Regions from separate parts of the Bradyrhizobium sp. BR14999 genome, predicted to be linked through region 2. Evidence: riboswitches for the same ligand, from Rfam matches in the RefSeq annotation. Region 2 holds a riboswitch; the other holds the start of a gene.

Region 1 (8,966 bases), 3.0 Mb from region 2:
CATTGCGGGTTCGATGCTTCGCATCGCCCCGGAATCACCGAGTGTGTGTTTGACCCGGGTGTTCCCCCGCGTTACCACCACAAGTCAGAACTGACTGACGAGTAGAGACGGATGTCCTTCAACACCTTCGGCCACATGTTCCGCGTCACCACCTTCGGCGAGAGCCACGGCGTGGCGATCGGCTGCGTGGTCGACGGCTGTCCGCCCATGATCCCGCTCACCGAGGCCGACATCCAGGGCGATCTCGACCGCCGCCGGCCCGGCCAGTCGCGCTTCACCACCCAGCGCCAGGAGCCGGACCAGGTCAAAATCCTGTCCGGCGTGATGGCGCATCCGGAGACCGGCGTGCAGGTGACGACGGGCACCCCGATCGGGCTCCTGATCGAGAACACCGACCAACGCTCGAAGGACTATTCCGAGATCAAGGACAAGTTTCGCCCCGGTCATGCCGACTTCACCTATGAGGCGAAGTACGGCCTGCGCGACTATCGCGGCGGCGGGCGCTCCTCGGCGCGCGAGACCGCGACGCGCGTTGCCGCCGGGGCGATCGCGCGAAAAGTGCTGCCCGACGTCAAGGTGCGCGGCGCACTGGTGCAAATCGGCCCGCACAAGATCGACCGCGCCAAATGGGACTGGGACGAGATCGGGAAAAATCCGTTCTTCTGTCCCGACAAGGACAAGGCCGCCTTCTTCGAGACCTATCTCGACGGCATCCGCAAGAGCGGCTCCTCGATCGGTGCGGTGATCGAAGTCGTCGCCGAGGGCGTGCCGGCGGGCCTGGGTGCGCCGATCTATGCCAAGCTCGATTCCGATCTGGCGGCCGCGATGATGACCATCAACGCCGTGAAGGGCGTCGAGATCGGCGCCGGATTTGGCGCGGCCGAATTGACCGGCGAAGAGAACGCCGACGAGATGCGCACCGGCAATGACGGCACGCGCTTTCTCTCCAACCATGCCGGCGGTGTTCTGGGCGGCATCTCCACCGGACAGCCGGTGGTGGTGCGTTTTGCCGTGAAGCCGACCTCGTCGATCCTCCAGCCGCGCCGCACCGTCGATCGCAAGGGCACTGATACCGAGATCGTCACGAAGGGCCGCCATGATCCCTGCGTCGGCATCCGCGCCGTCCCCGTCGGTGAGGCCATGATGGCCTGCGTGCTGGCGGATCACTTTTTGCGCGATCGCGGGCAGGTGGGACGCTAGTTCTTTCACCTCTCCCGTAGGGAGAGGTGAGCACACCGCGGATAACGCGCCCTGTCGCGGTACTAGCCCACCGCGCAGCTTGACGGGCCCACAACTTCGTCCGCAAATGCGGGCATGAACAGCTCCGAGCTCCAGCGCATCTGCAACTGGCTGATCGGCGGTGCCTGGTCGTCGCTAGAGCCGGCCGAGATGATCGCCGATTTCTGCGAACGTCTGGTCGCGGCCGGCCTGCCAGTGTGGCGGTTCGGCATCTTCATCCGCACGCTGCATCCGGAAATCTTCGGCCGCAACTTCATCTGGCGGCAGGGTGGGGAGGTCGAAATCGGCAGCGTCGATTTCGAGATCCTGGAGACGCCCGAATTCGCCCGCAGCCCGCTCCGCATCGTGTTCGAGCAGGGGGTGGAGGTCAGGGGACGCGCGAGCGATCCCGACAGCAAGCGATTTCCGTTCCTCGACGACATGCGCGCCGAAGGCGCGACCGACTATATTGCCGTGCCGGTGCCTTTTCTCGATGGCTCCATCCACGCCACGAGCTGGATCACGCAGTATCCCGGCGGCTTCAGCGACGACGACATCGCGGCGATCCGAAGCATCATAGCGCCGCTCGCGCGCGTCAGCGAGATCATCAGCCTGCGACGCACCGCCGAGATGCTGCTCGACACCTATGTCGGCAACCGCGCCGGCGCACGCATTCTCGGCGGCCAGATCCGCCGTGGACACACCGACACCATGCAGGCGGTGATCTGGCTCTCGGACCTGCGCGGCTTCACTGCGCTGTCGGACCGGCTGCCAGCCGAGACGGTGGTCGCAATCCTCAACCATTATTTCGATTGCCAGGTCACCGCGATCCGGGGCCACGGCGGCGAGGTGTTGAAATTCATGGGCGACGGCCTGCTCGCAGTGTTTCCGATCGACGAATATGTCGGCGATGCCGCCCATGTCTGCGCGCGCGTGCTGGAGGCGGCGCGTGAATCGCGCGCCAGCGTGGAGCAGCTCGCGTTTCCGGTCGGCGATGTCGTCGAGCGCTTCCGCTTTGGCGTCGCGCTGCACATCGGCAACATCCTCTACGGCAATATCGGTGGCGGCAACCGGCTGGACTTCACCTGCATCGGCCCCGCCGTCAATCTCGCGGCCCGGCTGGAGAAGATCACGGGGCGGCTGGGGCGGACCGTTGTGGCCTCGGAAGGTTTTGCCAATGTCTGCCACCACGATTGGCACGAGCTCGGCGAATTTCCGATCGCAGGATTTTCCAAGGCACAGCGCGTGTACGGGCTGGCCGAAGAAACGCACGCGCTGGTGGGCTGAGCTTTATTCCTCCGGCTCCGTCGTGAACAGCAACGGGTAGCCCTTGGCGCGGCCGGCATCGGTGGCACGCGTCGCCTTGGTCTCGGCGACGTCCTTGGTGAACACGGCGACGACGCAGGTGCCCAGCTTGTGCGCGGTGATCATCACCTTGTAGGCCTGATCCTCCGTCATGCGGAATTCGGCCTTGAGCACCATGGTGACGAATTCGCGCGGCGTGTAATCATCGTTGATCAGGATGACCTTGTGCAGCCGCGGCCGCTCGACCTTGGTCTTCGTCCTGGTTTTCGGTGTGGTAACAGTATCGTTCATTCCGCCTCCCGGACACGGCGGGCTCGGGTTCCTGCTGGAGCGATCAGCTCGCGGCCTTCGCACCATATTGTAGGACCTGCACCTTCTCCAAGGTGATCAGGCCGCTCGACATCATGCCATCCAGGATGGGCAGGAATGCGTTGATGTTGTCCTCGCTGTCGACGATCTCGATCAGCAGCGGCAGGTCTTCCGAAAGTCGCAGGATCTTCGAAGTGTGCAGCCGGCTCGATTTGCCGAAGCCCATCGGACCGCGCAGCACGGTGGCACCGGCGAGGTGCCGCTCGCGCGCGGTCATCACGATCGCTTCATAGAGCGGCTTGCCGTCGAAATGGTCGCTCTCGCCGATGAAGATCCGAAGCAAAACGGCCTGAGCGGGGATTTGCATGGTCAACTCCTTGTCAAGCGGTTGTAGCGGCTCGCCATCATATGCCCGAGCCACGCCGACACCAGCCAGCAGATGACGGACGCTGCGACATAGGCAAGTGCCGTGTACTTCAGGCCGCCGTGGAGCAGTCGGAAGGTCTCCAGGCTGAAGGTCGAGAACGTGGTGTAGCCGCCGCAGAACCCGGTCATGACGAACTGCCGGTGCTCCGGACGCGCCAGCATGCGGCCGTCGGGGCCGGTCAGCGCCGCGTAGAAGCCGATGATCAGCGATCCCGTGGCGTTGATGAACAGCGTGGCGAAGGGAAAGCCCGGTCCGGTGTCGAGCGCGAGACCGACCAGATAACGGGTCAGTCCGCCGACGATGCTGCCGGCGGCAACCCAGGCGTAGAGTATCGCGCTACGCCAGCGCTCGGCGGAGGAGGGGACGGCCATGCGCTTCTATCCTCCAAGCCTGTCCGCGAGGAGGAAGCCGCAACTGACGGCTGCAAGGCACAGCCCGACCGAGAGCACGACATTGCCGAGCGCGGAGAGCGGCTCGCCGCTCCGCGCCAGCGTCAGGGTTTGCAGACTGAACGAGGACACCGTGGTGTAGCAGCCGAGAAAGCCGGTCACCGCGAACAGCCAGGGGGTGGGCGTGGCGAAGGCCGAGCCGGGATGGGTCGCGAGCGCGCCGAAAATGCCGATCAGGAAGGCGCCGGTGACATTGATGGTCATGGTGCCCCACGGAAACGTCTCGCCCAATCGCCGCGCGATCGCGCCGGACACGAAATAGCGCGCACAGCCGCCGAGCACGCTACCCATCATGATCGCAAGCACCCCACTCAGCACGACGAAAGCCTCCCCGTCATCATTCTTGCTCCGCTGCCAGACCGTTGCCGACGGCAAGCAGCCCCATGAGCGAGATCAGGGCAAAGCCGAGTCCCGCCAGGAACGTGCCTGCCGGACCATAGGCATCCCACAACGCGCCGGCGATCACGCTCGCAGCCAGCAGGGCCAGGCCCGTGAGCAGGTTGAAATAGCCGAATGCGGTGCCGCGCAGGCTCGGCGGCGCGGCATCGGCGACGAGGGCCGAGAGCAGGCCTTGCGTCAGCCCCATATGCAGCCCCCACAGCACGACGCCGAGCGCGAGGCCTGCAAGGCTCGGGAGCAGTGCCAGCGCGAGGTCGGCGCCGGCGAGGAAGACCAGGCCGAGCGCGAGCAGGCCGGTGCGGTTGATCCGGTCCGACAGCACGCCGGCGGGATAGGCCGACAGCGCATAAGTGACGTTCATCAGCACCAGCACCGCCGGCACCCACATCGGGTTGAGCCCGATGTTCTGCGCGCGCAGGATCAGGAAGGCCTCGCTGAAGCGCGCCAGCGTGAACACGACACCGACCGCGACGACGCGCCAGTAGACTGCCCCGAGCTGCTGCATCGCGGCAAGATTGAGCGGGTTCGTTGCAGGTTTTCGGTTCGGATCCGGCTCCGGCTCGTGCACGGCGAAGGCGATCAGGCCGAAGGACAGAAAGGCCGGCAGCACTGCCACCCAGAACACGATCGTAAAATTGTCAGCCGTCCACCACATCATGCCGATGGCCGCGAGCGGCCCGACGAAGGCGCCGATGGTGTCGAGCGATTGCCGCAGGCCAAAGCTCGCGCCGCGCAGGCCGATGGGAGCGATGTCGGCGATCAGCGCATCGCGCGGCGCGCCGCGAATGCCCTTGCCGACGCGGTCGATGAAGCGTGCCGCCACCAGCCATCCGACGCTCGGGGCGAGCGGAAACAGCGGCTTGGTGAAGGCGGCCAGCCCGTAGCCGAGCGCGGCGAGCAGCTTGCGGCGGCCGAGCCAGTCCGACAACGCGCCGGAGAAGATCTTCGTGATCGAGGCGGTCGCCTCGGCAATGCCCTCGATGAAGCCGACCGTGAGCGTGGAGGCGCCGAGCGCGGTGACGAGATAGACCGGCAGCAGCGCATGGATCATCTCGGAGGAGATGTCCATCAGCATCGAGACGAAGCCGAGCACCCAGATTCCCCTGGGTAAGGTGGCGCGCGCAGCATTCGGTGTCGTCGTGGTCACGTCTTCACTTTCTCCTGGCCTTGGCTTGCTGGCCCAGTTTCCTGCCTTCGCCACCAGGCAACAAAAAACCCGCCATCGGCGGGTCGGTCCATGCTCCCACCAAAGGCAGAGGCTCAAAGATTGCCCCACCTCAAGCAGGAGTCATCAGCCCAGTACGATCATCGACCGCCGGGCGGTTGTCGGGGGACTCCATCCCCATCTGTGCATCCAGCCTAGCATGGAAATTGCGGCGGACAAGTGGGCCGGCCGCGCTGTCCCTAGGCGTCATTCTGCGCGCGTCGCGAGCTCTGGAACGACGGTGCCGGTCTCGCTGTGTGTTCCAGTCGCGCGAAGCGAGGCAACACGGCGGCGAGCACGTCGTTCCTAACTCGAATGTGAAGCGCAAGCGATCTTCGCACTTTGCGGCAAGGCGATTGCATGTCACCATCGCGTCATACGACGGGAGACCGCTGCGATGCGCTTGCTGTTCTCGATCGGGGCTGTGCTGGTGGCCGGCGTGCTTGCCGGAGGGGACGTCGCGGGCATCGCGGCGCCAGGACCTAAATTCGAGCCGCTTGAGAATCAGCCGCAGCGGCTGGCTGCCGACAAGGATGCACAGACGGTCGACGTCGAACTGATCCTCGCGGTCGACGTCTCCTACTCCATGGACATGGACGAGCTCGCGGTCCAGCGCGAAGGCTACGCGCTGGCGATCCAGTCCAAAGAATTCCTCCAGGCGCTGAAGCTCGGTCCGAACGGCCGGATCGCGGTAACCTATTTCGAGTGGGCCGCCTCCAGCGACCAGAAGATCATCATCCCCTGGCGCCTGATCGACGGCCCCGAGACCGCGGATGCGGTTGCCGCCGAGATCATGAAGACGCCGATCCGGCGTGCCTCGCGCACCTCGATCTCCGGCGCGATCACGTTTGCGATGCCGCTGTTCGACGAGGATCCATATCGGGGCTTGCGTCGCGTGATCGACATTTCCGGTGACGGCCCCAACAACAATGGCATCCCGGTCACGGTGGCGCGCGATGCCGCGCTCGAGAAGGGCATCGTCATCAACGGTCTGCCGATCATGGTCAAGGAGCCGTCCTATTCGACCATGGATATCGACAATCTCGACTTCTACTACGAGGACTGCGTCATCGGCGGTCCCGGCTCTTTCGTCATCACGATCAAGGATCGCGACAAGTTCAAGGAAGCGATCCGCACCAAGCTGCTGATGGAGGTCGCTGGCCGCATGCCGGAGCGCCCCGTGATGCGGGTTGCGGACAAGGAGCCGCGCGTCAGTTGCATGATCGGCGAGAAGATCTGGTCGGACCGCTGGGGCCGTTAATAGCGCACGCCGGTTGGGACCTTTCGCTTCATCTCGCCCGACGGTTGAATTTAACCGCTCGTTAACCGGCACATGGCCCTAATCCGGTTGTTTCAGTTCGTTTCCGATCGCAGTTTTGACTTTGCTGTCGGGCGCGCGAACGAGAGCGGGTTCGTCGAACCCGTCCACCGAGCAGACCATGGCCATCGTCACGTCGAGCACCAGCCAGATTTCTCCCGCCAACGAGCGGCTGTATCACCAGAGCGCGCTGCTTGGTGACTGGAAGGGCAATTGGGTGGGCAACAACCAGCCCGTCGGCTTCAAGGTCGTGAACATCCGCGGTGCCCGGGCGCAGGTCGAGTACACCCATAACGGCCACACCGAGCGCGGCTTTGCCGAGGTCAAGGGCACGCTCATCACCTTTGGCGGGGTCACGGTCGGCACCAAGGACGGCAAGAACATGGTGCTGCTGTTCTCCTTCGGGGGCGCTGGCAAGCAGACCGCGAACCTCGAGAAGCAGGACCCGCCGGCTTCCGACAGCCGCCTCATGGGAAGCTGGGGCGGCTATTCCAGCGAGAACGGCAAGAGCGCGAGCTTCAAGGTGCTCTCGGTCAACGGCAAGGAAGCCCAGGTCAGCGTCACCACCGACGGCGTCACCCGCCAGGGCACCGGCACCGTCTACAAGAACGTCATCATGTTCGGCCAGGCGCAGATCGCAACCGATGACGGGCAGAACGGCAAGATCATCTACCAGGTCGGCACGAAATCCTTCATGGTGCCGGTGACGAAATATCCGCCGGCCGACTCCTCGTCTTCGGTCGACAAGACCGCCTGAAAGCTGCCGTCCTCACCATTTCGGCGGCCGCTTCTCCACGAACGCTCTCAAGCCCTCCTGCGCCTCATCCGACGTCGCGACATTGCAGAAATCGTCGACGGCGCTTGCAATGCTGCGCCGATAGTCGAGATCGATCTGGCGCATGAAGGCGGCGCGGCCCATCCGTAGCACCGCCGCCGATTTTCCCGCGAACTGCGCCGCGAGCCTTGCGACCTCGGCCTCGAGCTCCGCGTCGGCGACGACGCGGTTGACCACGCCGAGCTCGCGCGCCTCCGCGGCGCTGAAGACGCGGCCGGTGAACAGCAGATCGAAGGCGCGGTGACGTCCGACGATCCGCGGCAGATGGGCATAGTGGATCGCCGGGATGACGCCGACGTCGATCTCGGGATAGCCGAACGTCGCGCTCTCGGCCGCCAGCACCACATCGCAGGACACTGCCATGGTCATGCCGCCGCCCCGCGCCGCGCCGCCGACGGCGGCGATCGACGGTTTGCCGAGCCGATACTGCGCGTCGTAGAGGTCGATATAGAGCGCCTGGAGGAATTCGCGGATCTCGGCGCCGGGCTTGCCGAGCAGGATGTCGAGATCGAGGCCGGCCGAGAAGCGCTTAGGGATAGCGCTCGCCAGCACGACCACGCGCGCCTCCGGATCGTCCGCGGCGCGGCGGAGCGCCGCGACCACCGCGCGGATCACCTCGAGGCTCAGCGCGTTGACGGGCGGGCGGCGCAGCGTGATGCGGGCGATGTTGCCTGCAAATTCGTAAGTGACGGGACTATCCGATGTCACTGGGTTCTCCATGCTTTCAAGATGTCAGCACCTTCAGCTGCCGGTCGATCCTGCGCAAGGCCTCGCAAGCGGGCGCAAAGGTGCCGTCGCCGATCAGCCGCCAGACCTCGTTTGCCTGCTCCTCCAGTTGCGGAATCGTCAGCGGCACGCCGGCCGCCTCCTGGAGCGCGCCCTTTTCGTTGATGAGATAGCGTTCGTTCAGGGCGAACAGCACCTGCGCAATGCAGGCGAGCGATCTGTAGAGGCATCCCGCGATGTGGGTCCGCTCGTTACGTGCCGCCGCGAGCTCGGCATTTTCGATGCTGAACAGGACTTCCCACTGGAAGCGCCGGATCAGGGCGCGGCGCAGAGCCTGCGGATACGGAAGCGCGATTGATTTGAGATGAACGATCAAACCCTTCGGGTCGTGCAGAGGCTGACAATACGCGATCTCGCCCATCCAGATGGCCGAGCAGAAGCCATGCGGATGGCCGGGCTGATAATCCATGGTGACCACGCCGGCGCGGCTGGATTCCATCGCCGCTTCGACCGCGTCGGCGTTGCGATAGAGCAGGTCGACCTTGCGGCCTTCCACTGAAAGCCAGGCGCCGCCGACGATCCACGGACCCCATTCGCCGACCGGCGTCACGGTCGTGGCTGCGGGATCGTCGGCGATGTCTTTTGCGGCGGCCAGCAGCCGTTCGGTATCCAGCGGGATCGCCGTCTTGAAATAGAGGCCGACATCGTAGTCCGACGTGGAGTGCCCGCTGCCCCGTGCACGCGAGCCGCCGAGAACGACAGCCTCGACGCCCGGT
Region 2 (8,966 bases):
CAGACCGTATTTCTGGGCGATCGCCATCGCATAAGCCAGGCCATCGGCAGTCCGCCGCTCGATCTTGAACGTGCGGACTGCCGGCTGGTCCGGTACAACCGTGCTCACCATCGAAACGGTCTCCGGACCGAACGTCGACAGCTCGTCGACGAACGTGACCCAGACGCCGAGCACATCCATGGCCGCGAGCTTCGTCATGACCTTCTGACTGAGGAATGTCTCGTCGCGAATCGTCGTGGAGGTGAAGATCTCATTCAAAATCACGATGGAGCGCCGCGTGACCCGCTTCAGGATCGAACGGATCCGAACCAGGTCGTCTTCCAGTTTGCCGCGTAGGTTTTCGACCTTCTCTTCCCGTTCGAAGTGCGTGAAGATCTGGTCGACCAGGTAAAGCTTGGCCCCTCGCGCCGGGACCGGGCATCCCAGGCTTGCAAGATAGTGCAATTGTCCGACCATGCGGGCGAAGGTCGTCTTGCCGCCCTGATTGGGTCCGGACACCACAATGAGCCGCTCCCTGCCCGTCAGATCAAAATCGTTGCAGACAACCGGTTTCTGCTCACCGACGTGTTTCAGCGCGAGCGCAAGGTCGAACCCCTCCCGGCAATGGACCTGTTTGGAGTTGTCGGAAACCTCGGGCAGGCACAACCGTAGTCCGGCCTGTTCGAGCCTCGTCGTCTGTTTCAAGTAAGCGAGATAGAACTGGACGTCCCTATCGAATCCTACGATGGCCTTGTCGAGAAATTCGACTTGCCGAGCGCAGAACGCTAGCAGGCGAGCAAACGGCTCCGGATTGAGGCGCGCCACCAACTGAAGCACTTTGGCTTCGATGTGGTTCATGTCCTCCGGCGCATCGTTGAATTTCGAGCGGTAGTCTGTGGCGGCGCCTTGCTTGAATCTCGCGAACGTCGCCTCAACTTCCGCGCTGTAGTCCGGCTCATCCTGGAGGTTCTTCACCGTGAACGAGGCCTCACGTATCACGATGCCGTATCTGACCTGCGACAGTTGGTCAGAGATGCTCTTGGCTTCATCGCGGAGAGCAACGAAATTGTCCTGCGCAATGTAGCCGGTCAGATAGTCGCGAATGCTCAGGAGCGCTCGGGACTTCATCTGAGATCGCGTCAGATCCGTCGCCAATTGATCGACCGCATTGCAGTAGATCTCTATTGCGTGGAGAAACCACATCTGCTTGTGAAATCGGTCGTAGAGCTTGGCCGATAGCGCCTTGTGGATCCGGGCATCCCTCATTCGCTCGGCGAAGTGTCTGATGTTGTCGAGGAGAGCCGGGTCTTCGAGATCGCGGAAGACTTCGTGACGATATTCAATGGCTTCAACCCGCTGCAGCGGGACGTGAAAAACAGGCTTGATGGCGTATTCTTCAAAGCCGGCCGTTATCGCGGCCACCAGCTGATCCAGATTCAGATCAGCGAAGAATTCTGGCGCTGCACTTTCCGGAGCGGCCGTAGAGTCCTCGGGCCGATCGAAGAGGACGCTTGGCACGATATCCGGCGCGCTTGGATGGCGTTCGCGTCCGTCAGACTCGGCCGTAAGCGGTGGTTGGGGGCGCGGATAAGACACAATAAAACTCCTCCAAAGCCGTGCTTCGGTAGGAGTCATCAGCCCCTCGGGGCGGTTCAGGCGAACCCCATCGCCAACATTGCAAACGAGTATACGTCCGATCTGGTTCCGGTCAACGAGCCACTAGCCGCCCCTCCATTTTCTTGCCCCAAGCGGGCGGCGCAATTAGACTATGCACGATATCGACGGGGATGGAGTGCCCCCGAAACCGCCGCAGGCTGATGACTCCTACCGCGCACCATCTCGGTGGTAGGAGACACAATGGCCGGCGTTCCCTTAGGATCTGATGGTTGCCGGCCTTCGCAAGCGGAGCGCCCACGCGTGCTTTTTTCCGCGTCCATGGTCGTCTGCTCACGTAGCGAGGCGGACCAAGATGGGGGCACAGAGCCATGAGAAGCCTGGCACGCCCCTCATTCTTCCGGATGTTCGACCTCCTCATAACCAGCACGAATCCGGGCATGAAACGATCCCGCTGGACGCATGATGGTGTCGAATTCGAGCGGGAGCGCCATAGTTTTTCGAGCTCCAGACATGGAATCGTCATCGAGATCTTCACCTTGTCCCGGTCAGGTCGCCCCGGCTGGTCGCTGATGGTCACGAAGGAGTATTGGTGGGCCGGACCGGAGGCTACGCCGTTCAAGAACTTGCGATGGGCGCGCCCCCTCGGCGGCCAGCGAAGCGACCTGTTCGACTGGCTGCGCGCGCAGGAGGCGGCACTCGAACGCTCGCTGTCGCTTGAGATGCCCCGCGACCAGGCCGAAGCGAATTCGCGGTCGATGCACGCCGACAATTCCGAGCACTCTTCACTCACCTGGAGTTCGGTCGATCATGGAGACAAAGATGAATAGTCCGCTTCCGGCCATCCAAGCTCTCGATGCATTCGAAATTCTCGACTCGCGCGGCTATCCCACGCTTCGCGTCGTGGCAAGGCTCGACAATGGGCACGCCGGCACGGCTTCGGTGCCGTCCGGCGCCTCGACTGGACGCTACGAAGCGCTGGAGCTGCGCGATGGCGATATGGCGCGGTACGGCGGCAAAGGCGTGCTCAAGGCCGTTTCTCACGTCAATGGGATCATTCGGGATCGCCTCATGGGGATGGCTGCCTGCCCCCAGGAGCCCATCGACACGGCATTGATCGTGCTCGACGGCACCGAGAGCAAGATCAAGCTGGGTGCGAATGCGATCCTTGGTGTCTCCATGGCCATCGCGCGTGCCGCGGCTTCGGCGGCAGGTGTGCCGCTCTACTGCTATCTGGGCGGCGTCTCAGCAACGAGGCTCCCCGTCCCCATGATGAACGTCATCAACGGCGGGCGGCATGCCCAGAATTCGCTCGACTTCCAGGAATTCATGATAGTGCCCCATGGCGCCCCAAACTTTGCGGAAGCCGTCCGCTACGGGGCCGAGACCTTCCACGCGCTCCACGAGCTCCTACACAAGGCGGGGCACTCGACTGCGGTCGGCGACGAGGGAGGGTTTGCGCCCAACTTGAGGACTATCGAAGAGGCTTGCGAATTGATCGTTGAAGCGATCCGCAAGACGGGGTTGCAGCCCGGCACCGACGTTGCCCTTGCCTTCGATCCCGCAGCCAGCACCTTTGCAAATGATGGCAAGTACGTCTTCGCCAAATCCGGTGACAAGACCCTCTCGCGAGACGAGCTGCTTTCTCTCTACAACGGCCTGTTAGACGCTTATCCTATCGTTTCGATCGAGGATGGATTCGCCGAGGATGACTGGGACGGATTCCGCCTGCAGATGGCCGCTTGCGGCGACCGAATCCAGATCGTCGGCGACGATCTTTACGTCACCAATCCTCGTTTTATCCAGAAGGGTATCGATAGCAGAGCGACCAATGCGGTTCTGATCAAGCTGAACCAGATCGGCACGGTTACCGAGACCATGAAGGCGGTGCAGATGTGCCGCGATGCTGGTTGGGGCTACGTAATCTCGCATAGATCGGGCGAGACCGAGGACACGTTCATTTCCGACTTTGCGGTTGCCATGGGCGGTGGACAGATCAAGGCTGGATCACTGTCCCGCAGCGAGCGGCTCGCAAAATACAATCGCCTGCTCGAAATCGAGCGCGAACTTGGCCCTGCGGCGGTCTACGAAAGCCCATTTCTGACGCATTAAGGCGGAGCGAATGCACCTACGGAGCTGTCCGCGAGTTGCGATTCATCTATTTCGGCGTGGTAGCCGCACGAAGATCGTGGTGCCCAGGGGCGGAATCGAACCACCGACACTGCGATTTTCAGTCGCATGCTCTACCAACTGAGCTACCTGGGCGTGCTCCAAGAGAGGGGCCAAAGCCCATCGAGCGGGCGGTTTATAGTGGGCTAGAAGCGGCCTGTCCACCCGGCTTCGCCTGAAGGCTGCGCCGGGCGTGGCCCGGCTGTGCACAAGGTGGGGCGGGCTCGCCGCGGCTGGCACGCGGCGCTTCTTGAGCTCACCAAATCATTGATATCGCTTGTTATTCCACGTCATCGGTCTCGTCGTCGCGGCCGGGGATGACGTAGGAGCCTTTCAGCCAGCGGTTCAAATCGACGTCGCGGCAGCGCGAGGAGCAGAACGGGCGGGTGGCCTCTGACTGCGGCTTGCCGCAGATCGGGCAGGTCTTGAGGGGGGCGGCGGGCGTTTTGACGTGATCGTTCATGGTCGGAGCAGCTTACACGAGGTGAGGCAGGTCAAGCGCCGGCCGGCAAACGAGTTCCTCGGGCGAGGGCGCATGCATGGGGTTGTTTTCGCGTTTTTTGTCGGCGGCGCTGTGGTGCTCACACCGCGGTGCCGTTGAGCCAGCCGAAGCGGGTCGGAAAGCCCTCGCCGCCGAGCAGGGCCGTGGTCTCGTACAGCGGCAGGCCGACCACGTTGGTGTAGGAGCCGACCATCTTGACCACGAACGAGCCGGCGATGCCCTGCACGGCATAGCCGCCGGCTTTGCCGCGCCATTCGCCGGAGCCGATATAGGCCTGGATGTCGTCTTCCGAGAGGCGCTTGAATCGGACGCGGGTCTCGACCAGGCGCTGGCGGAAGGCCTCGCGCGGCGTCACGAGGCAGATCGCAGTGTAGACCCGGTGGTTGCGGCCCGACAGCAGCCGCAGGCACTGCGCGGCTTCGTCGACGAGGTTGGCCTTGGGCAGGATGCGGCGGCCGACCGCCACCACGGTGTCGGCAGAGAGGATGAAGGCGCCGCGCAGCTCGTCATCCAGCTGCACCGATTTCAGCGCCGCATCGGCCTTGGCCCGGGCGAGGCGGTTGGCGCAGGCGCGCGGCAGCTCGCCCCGCTTCGGCGTCTCGTCGACGTCGGCCGGCCGGAGCGCATCCGGCTCGATGCCGGCCTGGTTGAGCAGCGACAGGCGTCGCGGCGAACCGGAGGCAAGTACGAATTTGGGGCGGCCGAGCATCAGGTGATTTGGGGGATGAAGCAGGGAGTGAATTTCGCGCGGAACCTATCGGAAGGGGGCCGGTTTCACAACCCGGGAACCGGAGGTTTGGTGATTCGAGGTTGCCAACACGCGTGTGCCTGCGCTCTGTGACGCGGGTGTTACGGTCGCCGCATGCTACCCGCTCGCCGCACCCGCCTTTGCGAATCGCCGGCGGATGCGCATCAAGAGCTGATCGCAGACCTCGCGATAGGCGGCGAGCTTCTGGTCACGGCTGCCTTCGATGGTGGTGGGATCCTGCGTCGGCCAGTATTCGACGTCGGCGGCGAGCGTGCGGGTCAGCTCCAGTGCCCTGTGGTGCGCCTCCGGCGACAGCGTGATGATGAGGTCGAAGTTCAATCCCTCCCAGTCCTCCAGCTCCTCGAAGGTCTGCGGCCTATGGGCGGAGATGTCCTGGCCGAGCTCGGCCATCACGGACACCGCAAACGGATCGAGGTCGCCCTTCCTGGTGCCGGCCGACCTCACGTAGAGGCCCTGCGGAAACATGTGCTGCAACAGGCTCTCAGCCATCGGCGAGCGCACGCTGTTCATCGCGCAGGCGAACAGCACCGATTGCGGATCGCGTGCGCGTGGGGGCGCAGCCATCCGCTTTTATCCTTTCCAATGCAGGACGGTAATGAGCGTGAACAGCCGGCGCGAGGTCTCGAAGTCGACCCGCACCTTGCCCTTCAGCCGCTCCTGGAGCGTGCGCGATCCCTCATCATGGATGCCGCGGCGGCCCATGTCGATGGCCTCGATCTTGTCCGGCGTCGCGGTCCGGATCGCCTGATAGTAGCTGTCGCAGATCATGAAATAGTCCTTCACGATCCGCCGGAACGGCGTCAGCGACAACAGATGCGCGACGACAGGCGTGCCGTCCTCGCGGCGGATGTCGAACATCAACCGGTTGCCGGTGATGCCGATATGCAGCGTGAACGGGCCCTGCCCGTCGGCGCCGTCGGGCGCGAACAAATTCTGCTCGATCAGGTCGTAGATCGCGATCGCGCGCTCGTGCTCGATGTCAGGCCCGGAACGGCCGATCGAGTCCTCGTCGAGCGTGACGCCGACGATGCGATTGTTGGAGTCGTCCTGTTCGGGCGGCTTTGTCATGACAGATTGAGGCGCAATCCAATCGAGCGCGAATGGGCGTCCAGCCCCTCCGCCTTGCCGAGCGTCATCGCGGCCGGGCCCAGCGCACGCAGCTGATCCGGGCCGCATTTCAGGATCGAGGTGCGCTTCATGAAGTCGTGCACCGACAGCCCTGAGGAGAATCGCGCCGAACGCGCAGTCGGCAGCACGTGGTTGGAGCCACCGACATAGTCGCCGATCGCCTCCGGCGTATGCGCCCCCAGGAACACCGCACCGGCGTTGCGGATCTTTGCGGCGAGCGCATCGGGATCAACAGTCATGATCTCGAGATGTTCGGCGGCGATCGCGTCCGCGAGCGGGATGGCGTCAGCAAGATCCTTGACCATGATGATGGCGCCGAAATCGGCCCACGAGGCGACTGCGATCGCGGCGCGCGGCAGCGTCTTCAGCTGCGCTGCGACCGCCTTCTCGACGTCGGCGGCAAGCCGCGCGGAATCGGTGATCAGGATCGATTGCGCGCTGGCATCGTGCTCGGCCTGTGCCAGCAAGTCCGCGGCGATCCAGTCGGCATTGCCGGTGTCGTCGGCGATCACCAACACCTCGGAGGGACCGGCGATCATGTCGATGCCGACCTTGCCGAACACCAGCCGCTTGGCGGCAGCGACATAGGCGTTGCCCGGGCCAACGATCTTGGCGACCGGCGCGATCGTCGCGGTGCCGTGCGCGAGCGCGGCCACGGCCTGGGCGCCGCCAACCCGGTAGATCTCGGTGACGCCGCCGAGCGAAGCCGCCGCCAGCACCAGCGGATTGAGCTTGCCGTCGGGCGAGGGCACCACCATGACGAGCCGCGCAACGCCGGCGACCTTCGCAGGCACGGCGTTCATCAACACCGAGGACGGATAGGCCGCGGTACCGCCGGGCACGTAGAGGCCGGCGGATTCGATCGCGGTGTAACGCCAGCCGAGCTCGACGCCGAGCGGGTCGGTAAAGCGTTCGTCCGCCGGGAGTTGGCGGCGGTGATAGGTCTCGATGCGGTCGCGCGCGAGCTTCAGCGCATCCAGCGTCGCGGCATCGCAGGCCTTTGTCGCGGCTTCGATCTCGGCGGCGGTGACGCGCAGCCCCGATGCATCCAGCGTCAGCCGGTCGAACTTTGCCGTGGCCTCGAGCAGGGCTGCATCGCCCCGCCTGGCGACATCGTCGACGATCGCGCGCGCGGCGGCCTCGACGTCGGCCGAGACCTCGCGCTTGGCGGCGAGGAAGGCCGCGAATCGCTGGTCAAAATCGGCGCTGCTGCGGTCGAGACGAACGGGCATATTGGCTTGGCTTCTGGCTGGTCTTTTGGGGGGATTGGCTCACCCGACCCCCTGCTCAATGGCGCGGCCGGGAAGCGGCGTCAACCCTTGGGCCCGGCCGTTCCCCTCCGGCGTCGTCCTGGCGACGGCCAGGACCCATTACCACCAGCGGATGTGTGGAGGCGCAATTGGGCCACATCTCGTTTCAACAACGAAGCCTTGGGGTTATGGGTCCTGGCTTTCGCCAGGACGACAGCGGATTGCGTGGCCTTGGCATGCCACCTCACCCCTCCCCCGCGATCCCTGGTCCCGTTCCCAGCGCGTCCGCCCCGAGGTCGGTCAGCTCGCATTCCAGGCATTCGACGTCGAGGCGGATGGCGCCGCCCTGGGCGAACAAAAGCAGGGCGCTGCCGCCGGGCTCCTCGCTGCGGCCGTCCTGGGGGTGAAACTCGATGCCGACGAGGTCCAGGATCTCGTCCGGCGTGGCGAGGTCGATGTTGCGCGATTTGCAGGCAAGCACGCGATCGAAGCGGAGCGCGGCAACCAGCCGGCGCGGCTCGGCCTCGCCTTCCAGCGTCTGCTCCCAGTCCAGCCGGCTCATGCCGATGACAAGCCGCTTCTCGCTCTGCCGCCAGATGATGTCGGAGGCCTGGACACGGGCGTCCTGGACATGGGTCGAGATCACCGCGAGATCGTCAGCATCGAGTGCGATCAGTTTGAGTTGGGGACACATCGCCGGCGCTTCTCCTTCAGGGCGGACAGGACTCAACGCGCGCGGGCGCCGAAATTTCCGCTGCAAGCTAACTGTCCCGTACACTTGAGGCTATTGATATCCTCCCATCTCCAGCACGTTCAGCGGATAGCCCTCCCGGGCGACGCAACCCTCACCCGTCTCGCCGCTACGCCATAGCCGATGCGAAGCATCGGCGTTCTAAGGACGGCGGCCGAAGGCCGCCTATGCCACCCTCTCCCGCAAGGGGAGAGGGTAAGAGTCGTGAAGCTCACTCTTTGAAAAAGGCCAGGAGGTCCGCGTTGATGGTCTCGGCGTGCGTGGTCGGCATGCCGTGCGGGAAGCCCTTGTACGTTTTCAGGATGCCCTTCTTCAGCAGCTTGGCCGACAGCGGCGCGGAATCGGCGTAAGGCACGATCTGATCGTCATCGCCGTGCATCACCAGCACCGGCACCGTGATCTTCTTCAAATCCTCGGTGAAGTCGGTCTGCGAGAACGCGACGATGCCGTCGTAATGCGCTTTCGCGCCGCCCATCATGCCCTGGCGCCACCAGTTCTGGATCACCGCCTCCGACGGCTTGGCACCGGGACGGTTGTAGCCATAGAAAGGACCCGCGGGGAGGTCGCGATAGAATTGCGTACGGCTAGCGGCGAGTTGCGCCTGGAGACCGTCGAACACGCTCTTCGGCAGGCCGCCGGGATTGGCAGGGGTCTGCACCATCAGCGGCGGCACAGCGGACAGGATCGCCGCCTTCGCGACGCGGCTTTCGCCGTGACGCGCGATGTAGTGCACGACCTCGCCGCCGCCGGTGGAGTGGCCGACATGAATGGCGTTCTTGAGGTCGAGATGCGCGGTGAGCGCGG

The links. Region 2 has a riboswitch for fluoride ahead of ACR9YP_RS08175 (MutS-related protein). Riboswitches for the same ligand answer to the same signal wherever they lie in the genome.
Region 1: it holds a riboswitch for fluoride, as region 2 does, so the genes downstream of both, ACR9YP_RS35370 (MFS transporter) here and ACR9YP_RS08175 (MutS-related protein) in region 2, are expected to answer to the same signal.

What each region holds. Positions count from the first base shown of each region.
Region 1 covers NZ_CM148536.1:7,571,699-7,580,664, reverse strand. Annotated here, with positions in the region: gene aroC (chorismate synthase) at 112-1,200, shown strand; gene ACR9YP_RS35395 (adenylate/guanylate cyclase domain-containing protein) at 1,315-2,505, shown strand; gene clpS (ATP-dependent Clp protease adapter ClpS) at 2,509-2,814, opposite strand; gene ACR9YP_RS35385 (DUF190 domain-containing protein) at 2,858-3,199, opposite strand; gene crcB (fluoride efflux transporter CrcB) at 3,202-3,630, opposite strand; gene crcB (fluoride efflux transporter CrcB) at 3,637-4,026, opposite strand; gene ACR9YP_RS35370 (MFS transporter) at 4,046-5,254, opposite strand; fluoride riboswitch at 5,383-5,460, opposite strand; gene ACR9YP_RS35365 (DUF1194 domain-containing protein) at 5,709-6,572, shown strand; gene ACR9YP_RS35360 (hypothetical protein) at 6,751-7,386, shown strand; gene ACR9YP_RS35355 (enoyl-CoA hydratase/isomerase family protein) at 7,399-8,172, opposite strand; gene ACR9YP_RS35350 (nucleotidyltransferase domain-containing protein) at 8,189-8,966, opposite strand, start outside.
Region 2 covers NZ_CM148536.1:1,755,489-1,764,454, reverse strand. Annotated here, with positions in the region: gene ACR9YP_RS08175 (MutS-related protein) at 1-1,614, opposite strand, end outside; fluoride riboswitch at 1,598-1,659, opposite strand; fluoride riboswitch at 1,754-1,813, shown strand; gene ACR9YP_RS08170 (hypothetical protein) at 1,965-2,423, shown strand; gene eno (phosphopyruvate hydratase) at 2,416-3,705, shown strand; tRNA gene ACR9YP_RS08160 (tRNA-Phe) at 3,783-3,858, opposite strand; gene yacG (DNA gyrase inhibitor YacG) at 4,043-4,225, opposite strand; gene ACR9YP_RS08150 (Maf-like protein) at 4,344-4,973, opposite strand; gene ACR9YP_RS08145 (arsenate-mycothiol transferase ArsC) at 5,130-5,597, opposite strand; gene ACR9YP_RS08140 (UPF0262 family protein) at 5,604-6,101, opposite strand; gene hisD (histidinol dehydrogenase) at 6,098-7,393, opposite strand; gene ACR9YP_RS08130 (DUF2948 family protein) at 7,656-8,105, opposite strand; gene ACR9YP_RS08125 (alpha/beta fold hydrolase) at 8,374-8,966, opposite strand, start outside.